Luteolibacter sp. Y139: one gene and its partner. The protein of the gene in region 2 interacts with the protein of the main gene of each other region in a pairwise test. Links are inferred from orthologs where the notes say so. Each region holds a gene or a part of one and is shown on either strand. Other genes may lie near its edges.

Region 1 (3,202 bases), on a different replicon or contig from region 2:
TCGACTTCGATGGCTACGCTCGCTACGTTCATCCCTCGTGGGACCAGATCCTCAAGGGATCTCCGGAAGAAGCCACCGTCCGCGTCCAGGTCATCCCGGACAACTACTACAATGGCATCTATCGGGATGAGCAGTCATGGGCCTGCTTCGCGCTGCCCTCGCCCGACCACGAAACGCTGATCTTCGGCTACGTCGCGCGCGGCACGCCGCAGCACGCCGCCTTGGTCAGCACCATGAACCGCACCGAGCGCCGGGCCCAAGGCGGACTCCAGCGCATGACCCTGAAGATCCGCCACACCGACGGCAGCGACCGCCGCCAATTCGAGATCACCCGCGTGCTTTCCGACGAGTGGGCCCTCGGCGACCAGCCGCTGGATGACCAGCTCGCCGGGCCGCTATCAAAGTGACCCGAATCTTACCGCTTTCCCGCGCCGGAAAGATCGAGTGAGCTTGCCGCCGTCCATGGACGACCTCTTCGACCAGCCCGCCCCGGAAACCCGCATCCTCGAACTGCGCACCGAACTCGAGCGCCACAACCGGCTCTACTACCTCGATGCCGCGCCGGAAATCTCCGATGCTGAATACGACAAGCTGTTCCGCGAACTGGAGGCTCTTGAAGCCAAGCACCCTGAGTTCGATGACGAGAACTCGCCCACCCGTCGCGTCGGCGGCGCCCCGCTCGAAAGCTTCCAGCAGGTCCGCCACCTCGTGCCGATGCTCAGCATCGATGACGTCTTCGAGCTCAAGCCCACGGACGAACCGCAGGAGGGCTTCGTGGCTGAGGCCGAGCTGATCGACTTTTACAAACGTCTGCAGAAAAACCTCGGCCGCGAGCACGTCGCCGTGACCGTGGAGCCGAAGATCGACGGCGTGGCAGTGTCGCTCGTCTATCGCGACGGCAAGCTCGCCTACGCCGCCACCCGCGGCGACGGCACCACCGGCGATGACATCACGAATAACGTCCGGACCATCCGCGCCGTGCCGCTGACACTGGCTGGATCTTTCCCTTCTCTTCTCGAGGTGCGCGGCGAGATCTTCATGCCGAATGAAGCCTTCGCCGCAATGAATGCCGAGCGCGACGAGGCGGGCCTTCCCACCTTCGTCAATCCCCGCAATGCCACCGCGGGCACGCTCAAGCAGCTCGATCCGAAGATGGTGGCGAATCGCCCGCTTGCGTTCCTTGCCCACGGCCTCGGTGCCTATGATGGGCCGGAGCTTGCGACCGAACAGGAGTTCCATGCCTTGCTCGATGCCACCGGCATCCCGCGCAACCACCCGATCAAAACCGCGGAAACGCTGGAGAACCTGCTGGACGCCGTGCGACGGATCGATACCGAGCGCCACGACCTCGGCTACGGCACGGATGGTGCGGTGGTGAAGGTCCTGTCCCGCGCTGAACGTGAGAAACTCGGCTATACGTCCCGCGCGCCGCGCTGGGCCGCTGCCTACAAGTTCCTGCCGGAACAGAAGGAAACCCTGCTCAAGGACATCACCGTGCAGGTAGGGCGAACCGGGGTTCTAACACCCGTCGCGGAACTGGAGCCGGTCTTCGTTTCCGGCACCACCGTTTCCCGGGCGACCCTGCACAATGAAGAAGAAATCCAGCGCAAGGACATCCGCCTCGGCGACACGGTGATCGTGGAGAAGGCCGGCGAGATCATTCCCGCGGTTGTTAGGGTGATAACGGAGAAGCGTTCACCCGGTTCAAAACCCTTTTCGCTACTGGATCACATCGGCGGCAAGTGCCCCTCATGCGGCGGTCCGGTCGCGAAGGAAGAAGGCTTCGTCGCCTGGCGCTGCTCGAACTTCGAGTGTCCCGCCCAGGCACGGTCGAAGATCAAGCAGTTCTCATCCCGCAAGGCGCTCGATATCGAGGGTGTCGGCGAGACGGTCGCAGATGCGTTGGTCAATCGCGGCCTCTGCCGCACGCCCCTCGATCTCTTCGCGCTGGAGGCGGAGCAACTCGCCAACCTCAACCTCGGCACCGATGAAGAACCGCGGCGCTTCGGTGAGAAGAACGCCACCAAGGTCATCGAAGCTCTGGAGCGCGCGAAGGAAAAGCCGCTCGATCGCTGGCTCTACGCCATGGGGATCCGCCAGGTCGGAGAATCGGCATCGAAGGAACTTGCCCGCCTTCACCCCGATCTCGTCGCTGTTGCTTCGAGCCCGATCCTCCAGAAAGTCGCCGACATTTCACGATGGGAGTCAGAGCGGAAAATCGTGTCGCCCAAGAACAAGGAGCTTCCTCCTGCCGACGACGAGGACAAGCAGGCGCGTCAGAAGCAGCACGACGAACTCAAGGCCAGGATTGATGAAGGTGCCAGAGAGCTTGCCCCCTATCGCCTGTCCCCAGACGCCGGGACCGTGGTTGCGGAAAGCGTCACCTCGTTCTTCGCATCCGAGGCGGGCAAGCACGTGATCGAGAAAATGGAGGAACTCGCCATTCACCCGGCTTCCGGCAACTACGCACCGAAGCCAGCCGAGGCCGACCTTTCCTCCCTGCCACTCACCGGCAAGACCTTCGTCATCACCGGAACGCTCTCGATGGACCGGGATGAAATGAAGAGCTACCTCGAATCCAAAGGCGCGAAGGTCTCGGGATCGGTCTCGGCGAAAACCGACTACGTGCTCGCGGGCGAAGGTGGCGGCTCGAAGCGCGACAAGGCGGAGAAGCTCGGCGTGAAGGTGATCGGCGAGGAGGATCTTGCCGCCTTGCTCGGCTAGGAAATCACACGTTCGCGGACACCATCGTCAGCGCGGAGAGCGCCACGATTAGGAACAGATATTCTCCCAATGCCTGGGTATCAGGCTCCTCGGTCACGTCCTTTTCAAAGGCCCGGAAGGCACCGACCGCAAGGATCAGCAGCAGCCAAGGCTCACGCGAGAACGCGAACGAAGCAGCCACTCCCGCGACGGCGATCCATCGATGCACCCGGGTAAGCGAGCGGAAGGCTCGCGAGCCATCGAGCTGCCATACCGGCGTCAGGTTGAAGAGATTGATCCACGCCCCCACATGCGCCAGCGCAGCGAAGAGCGGCGAATGAAACCCGATTGAAAACAGCCAGCAAACCAGCGCCGCAGCAAAGCCCCATACGGGTCCGGCCAAGCCAACGCGTGCGTCCTCAGGAGCCGTTGGCAATTGCTGCTTGAGCCGCACAACAGCACCGAGCCCTGGAATGAACATCGGCGCACTGGCCTGGAT
Region 2 (3,313 bases):
CAGCCGGGAAGCCTCGGTTCACCGCGCATGGATCCGCCTCGTCTGCCAAGTGCATCCGCAGTTCCGCAAGCGGCTCAGTGCCGAGTGCGAGCGGGGCGAGCGGGAATTCCAGCGCACGCTCGGAGCGCGCAATCGCCCTGCAGCACGCAACGAACGCACCGGCAACATGCTCGGCGAGCTGAAGACCTACGTCGCCGCGACCTTGGATGCGCTGCACCGCATTGAGGAGAAGTCCCACGCCTCTGCAACTCACTATGCCGCTGCCTGACACGCCGCTGCCGAAACCTCCTCCGATGGCCTGAAAACGGTCATATCGTGAAACAGCCCCGCCCGGCTCTCCAGCCGCGGCGGGGCGTTCTGTTTTCGGGGGCTCGGCCGGGCCGGGGTTTTCCTTTTCAAGCTCAGCCGCTTTCGCCAATTTCCGCGCCCCGCTATGTCTGACCGCCGTAAACCGTTCCCCTTCGACCAGTTCGAGCCTGCCTGGCAGGAGCGCTGGGACGCGGAGAAAACCTTCCGCACGCCGAATCCGGGCGATGCCGATTTCGACGCCTCGAAGCCGAAGTTCTACGTGCTAGACATGTTCCCGTATCCCTCCGGCAGCGGCCTCCACGTGGGCCATCCGGAAGGCTACACCGCGACCGACATCATCGGCCGGGCCAAGCGCCGCCAAGGCTACAATGTGCTCCATCCGATGGGCTGGGACTCCTTCGGCCTGCCCGCGGAACAGTACGCGATCAAGACCGGCCAGCATCCGGCGATCACGACGACGGCGAATATCGCGACCTTCAAGCGCCAGCTGAAGTCGCTGGGCTTCGGCTATGACTGGGACCGCGAGATCGCGACGACCGATCCGGAGTATGTCCGCTGGACCCAGTGGATCTTCCTGCAGCTGTACTCGTCATACTTTGATGAAGAAGCGGGCAAGGCGAAGCCTGTCGCCGAGCTGGAAGCGAAAGGCTGGAGCCGCGAGGAGATCGATGCGGTGCGTTTGGCCTTCGTCCACGAAGCGCCGGTGAACTGGTCGCCCGACCTCGGCACCGTGCTGGCGAACGAGGAAGTGGAAGAGTGGCGCAGCAAGGGCCACATCGTCGAACGTCGTCCGCTGCGCCAGTGGATGCTGCGCATCACGAAGTATGCCCAGCGCCTGATCGATGAACTGGACCCGCTCGATTGGCCGGAAGGCATCAAGCTGCTGCAGAAGAATTGGATCGGCCGCAGCGAAGGCGCGGAAGTCGATTTCTTGCTCGATGACCATGTCGTCACAGTTTTCACCACCCGTCCGGATACCTTGTTCGGTGCCACCTACATGGTGCTCGCGCCGGAGCATCCGTATGTCGCGGAGATCACGACTGCGGAGCAAAAGGCTGCGGTGGAGGCATACATCGCCGCCTGTGCGGCCAAGTCCGATCTTGAGCGCGGCGATCTGAACAAGGACAAGTCCGGCGTTTTCACCGGTGCCTATGCGACCAATCCCGTGAACGGCGAGCAGATCCCGGTGTGGATCGCCGACTACGTGATGATGGGCTACGGCACCGGCGCGATCATGGCCGTCCCGGCGCATGACGAACGCGACTTCGAGTTCGCGAAGAAGTTCGAGCTGCCGATCATTCAAGTGGTTCAGCCAAACGGCGATGCTGATTGGCAGGGCTACACCGATCCGGGCACTGCCGTGAACTCCGGTTTCCTCGACGGACTGCCAACCGCCGAAGCGAAGCCGAAGATCATCGCGTGGCTGGAAGAAGGCGAAAAAGGAAAGCGCCGCGTGCAGTTCAAGCTGCGCGACTGGTTGTTCTCCCGCCAGCGCTACTGGGGTGAGCCCTTCCCGCTGACGTGGAAGGATGGCAACCACTACGCCGTGCCGGATGCCGAGCTGCCCTTGCTCGCGCCGCCGCTGGAAGACTACAAGCCGAGTGGTTCACCCGAGCCGCTGCTGAGCAAGGCCCGTGAGTGGGTCGAGCTGCCGGATGGCTCCATCCGCGAGACGAACACGATGCCGCAATGGGCCGGCTCCTGCTGGTACTATCTGCGCTACTGCGATCCGCGGAACAGCGGACGCTTCATCTCGGAGGAAGCGGAGAACTACTGGGGTAGCAGCGACAAGCCCGGGATGGTGGACCTCTACGTCGGTGGTACGGAACACGCCGTACTTCACCTGCTCTACGCCCGCTTCTGGCACAAGGTCCTGCATGATCTGGGCCATGTCTCGACGAACGAGCCGTTCCAGAAGCTGGTGAACCAAGGCCTGATCCTCGGCGAGGACGGCCAGAAGATGTCCAAGTCCCGCGGCAACGTGGTGAACCCCGATGACGTCGTGAAGGAGTATGGCGCGGACTCGCTGCGCCTGTACGAGATGTTCATGGGCCCGCTGGAACAGGTGAAGCCATGGAGCATGAAGGGCGTCGAGGGTGTTTCGCGCTTCCTTGCCCGCGTCTGGCGCGTCGCCTTTGAAGAGAATCAAGCCGGCGAATGGGTCACGTCATCGAAGATCCAGGACGTGCCATGCACCGACAAGGCGCTGCTCAAGGTAGTCCACGAGACGATCAAGAAGGTCACCGACGACATCGCGAAGATGTCCTTCAACACCGCGATTTCGCAGATGATGGTGTGCACCAACGCCTTCACGCAGGCCGAGGTGGTGCCGTTGAATGAGTTCCGCTTGTTGCTGCACGTGCTGAATCCCTTTGCGCCTCACCTGAGCGAGGAGCTTTACTCGCGCCTTGGCGGCACCTCAGTGCTCGCTGATGCGGCATGGCCGAAGCACGACGAAGCCGCTCTCATCACCGACGAGATCGAGTTGGTCGTCCAGGTGAACGGCAAGCTGCGTGACAAGGTCATTGTCGCGAAGGATGCCGATCAGGCCACGGTTGAAGCCGCGGCCCTCGCCTCGCCGCGAGTGAAGGAACAGACCGACGGCAAGACGGTCCGCAAGGTCATCGTGGTCCCCGGCCGTCTGGTGAACATCGTCGCGAACTGAGGCACGACTCGGAACGGGGGCTGGCGTCAGCCCCCGAACATCGCCTGATGCCATTCCTCATCAGGAGCGGCATCGTGGACGATGCCGTCGGCGGTCATGACGAGCACGGGACCGGAGAGATCTTCCAAGAGCGTCATGACTTCGCTCACCGTGCCGAAGACAAACTCGGCTCGCCGCTCAGGCGCGGGCATGCGGATGAACCAATGGAAGGAGAGCCACTCGCCCGAGCGGCCGAGCAGGTGGTCGGCGGCCTTCATGGTCAAGTCGCCCGGCACATAGCCGGTCTGAAGAATCACATACGGACCGTGTGTGTCACGCGGCTCGATTTCAGAGGCCATC

The links. The genes of interacting proteins can lie anywhere in the genome.
Region 1: the proteins of leuS (region 2) and ligA interact in binary tests that used the Escherichia coli proteins (3 or more experiments, as listed by UniProt). The link is inferred for Luteolibacter sp. Y139 from one-to-one orthologs.

Annotation. Positions count from the first base shown.
Region 1 is NZ_JBBUKT010000006.1:298,137-301,338, reverse strand. Bases 72-3,093 are described here. They hold ligA (NAD-dependent DNA ligase LigA), read left to right. Parts: upstream 72-462; coding sequence 463-2,724; downstream 2,725-3,093. Other genes in these bases: WKV53_RS16735 (site-2 protease family protein), read right to left, coding at 2,729-3,093; WKV53_RS16745 (hypothetical protein), read left to right, coding at 72-407. In the rest of the region: more of WKV53_RS16745, read left to right, coding at 1-71; more of WKV53_RS16735, read right to left, coding at 3,094-3,202. UniProt on the Escherichia coli protein: DNA ligase that catalyzes the formation of phosphodiester linkages between 5'-phosphoryl and 3'-hydroxyl groups in double-stranded DNA using NAD as a coenzyme and as the energy source for the reaction.
Region 2 is NZ_JBBUKT010000011.1:35,969-39,281, forward strand. Bases 71-3,203 are described here. They hold leuS (leucine--tRNA ligase), read left to right. Parts: upstream 71-433; coding sequence 434-2,974; downstream 2,975-3,203. Other genes in these bases: WKV53_RS22695 (PA2169 family four-helix-bundle protein), read left to right, coding at 71-268; WKV53_RS22705 (hypothetical protein), read right to left, coding at 3,001-3,203. Outside these bases: more of WKV53_RS22695, read left to right, coding at 1-70; more of WKV53_RS22705, read right to left, coding at 3,204-3,313.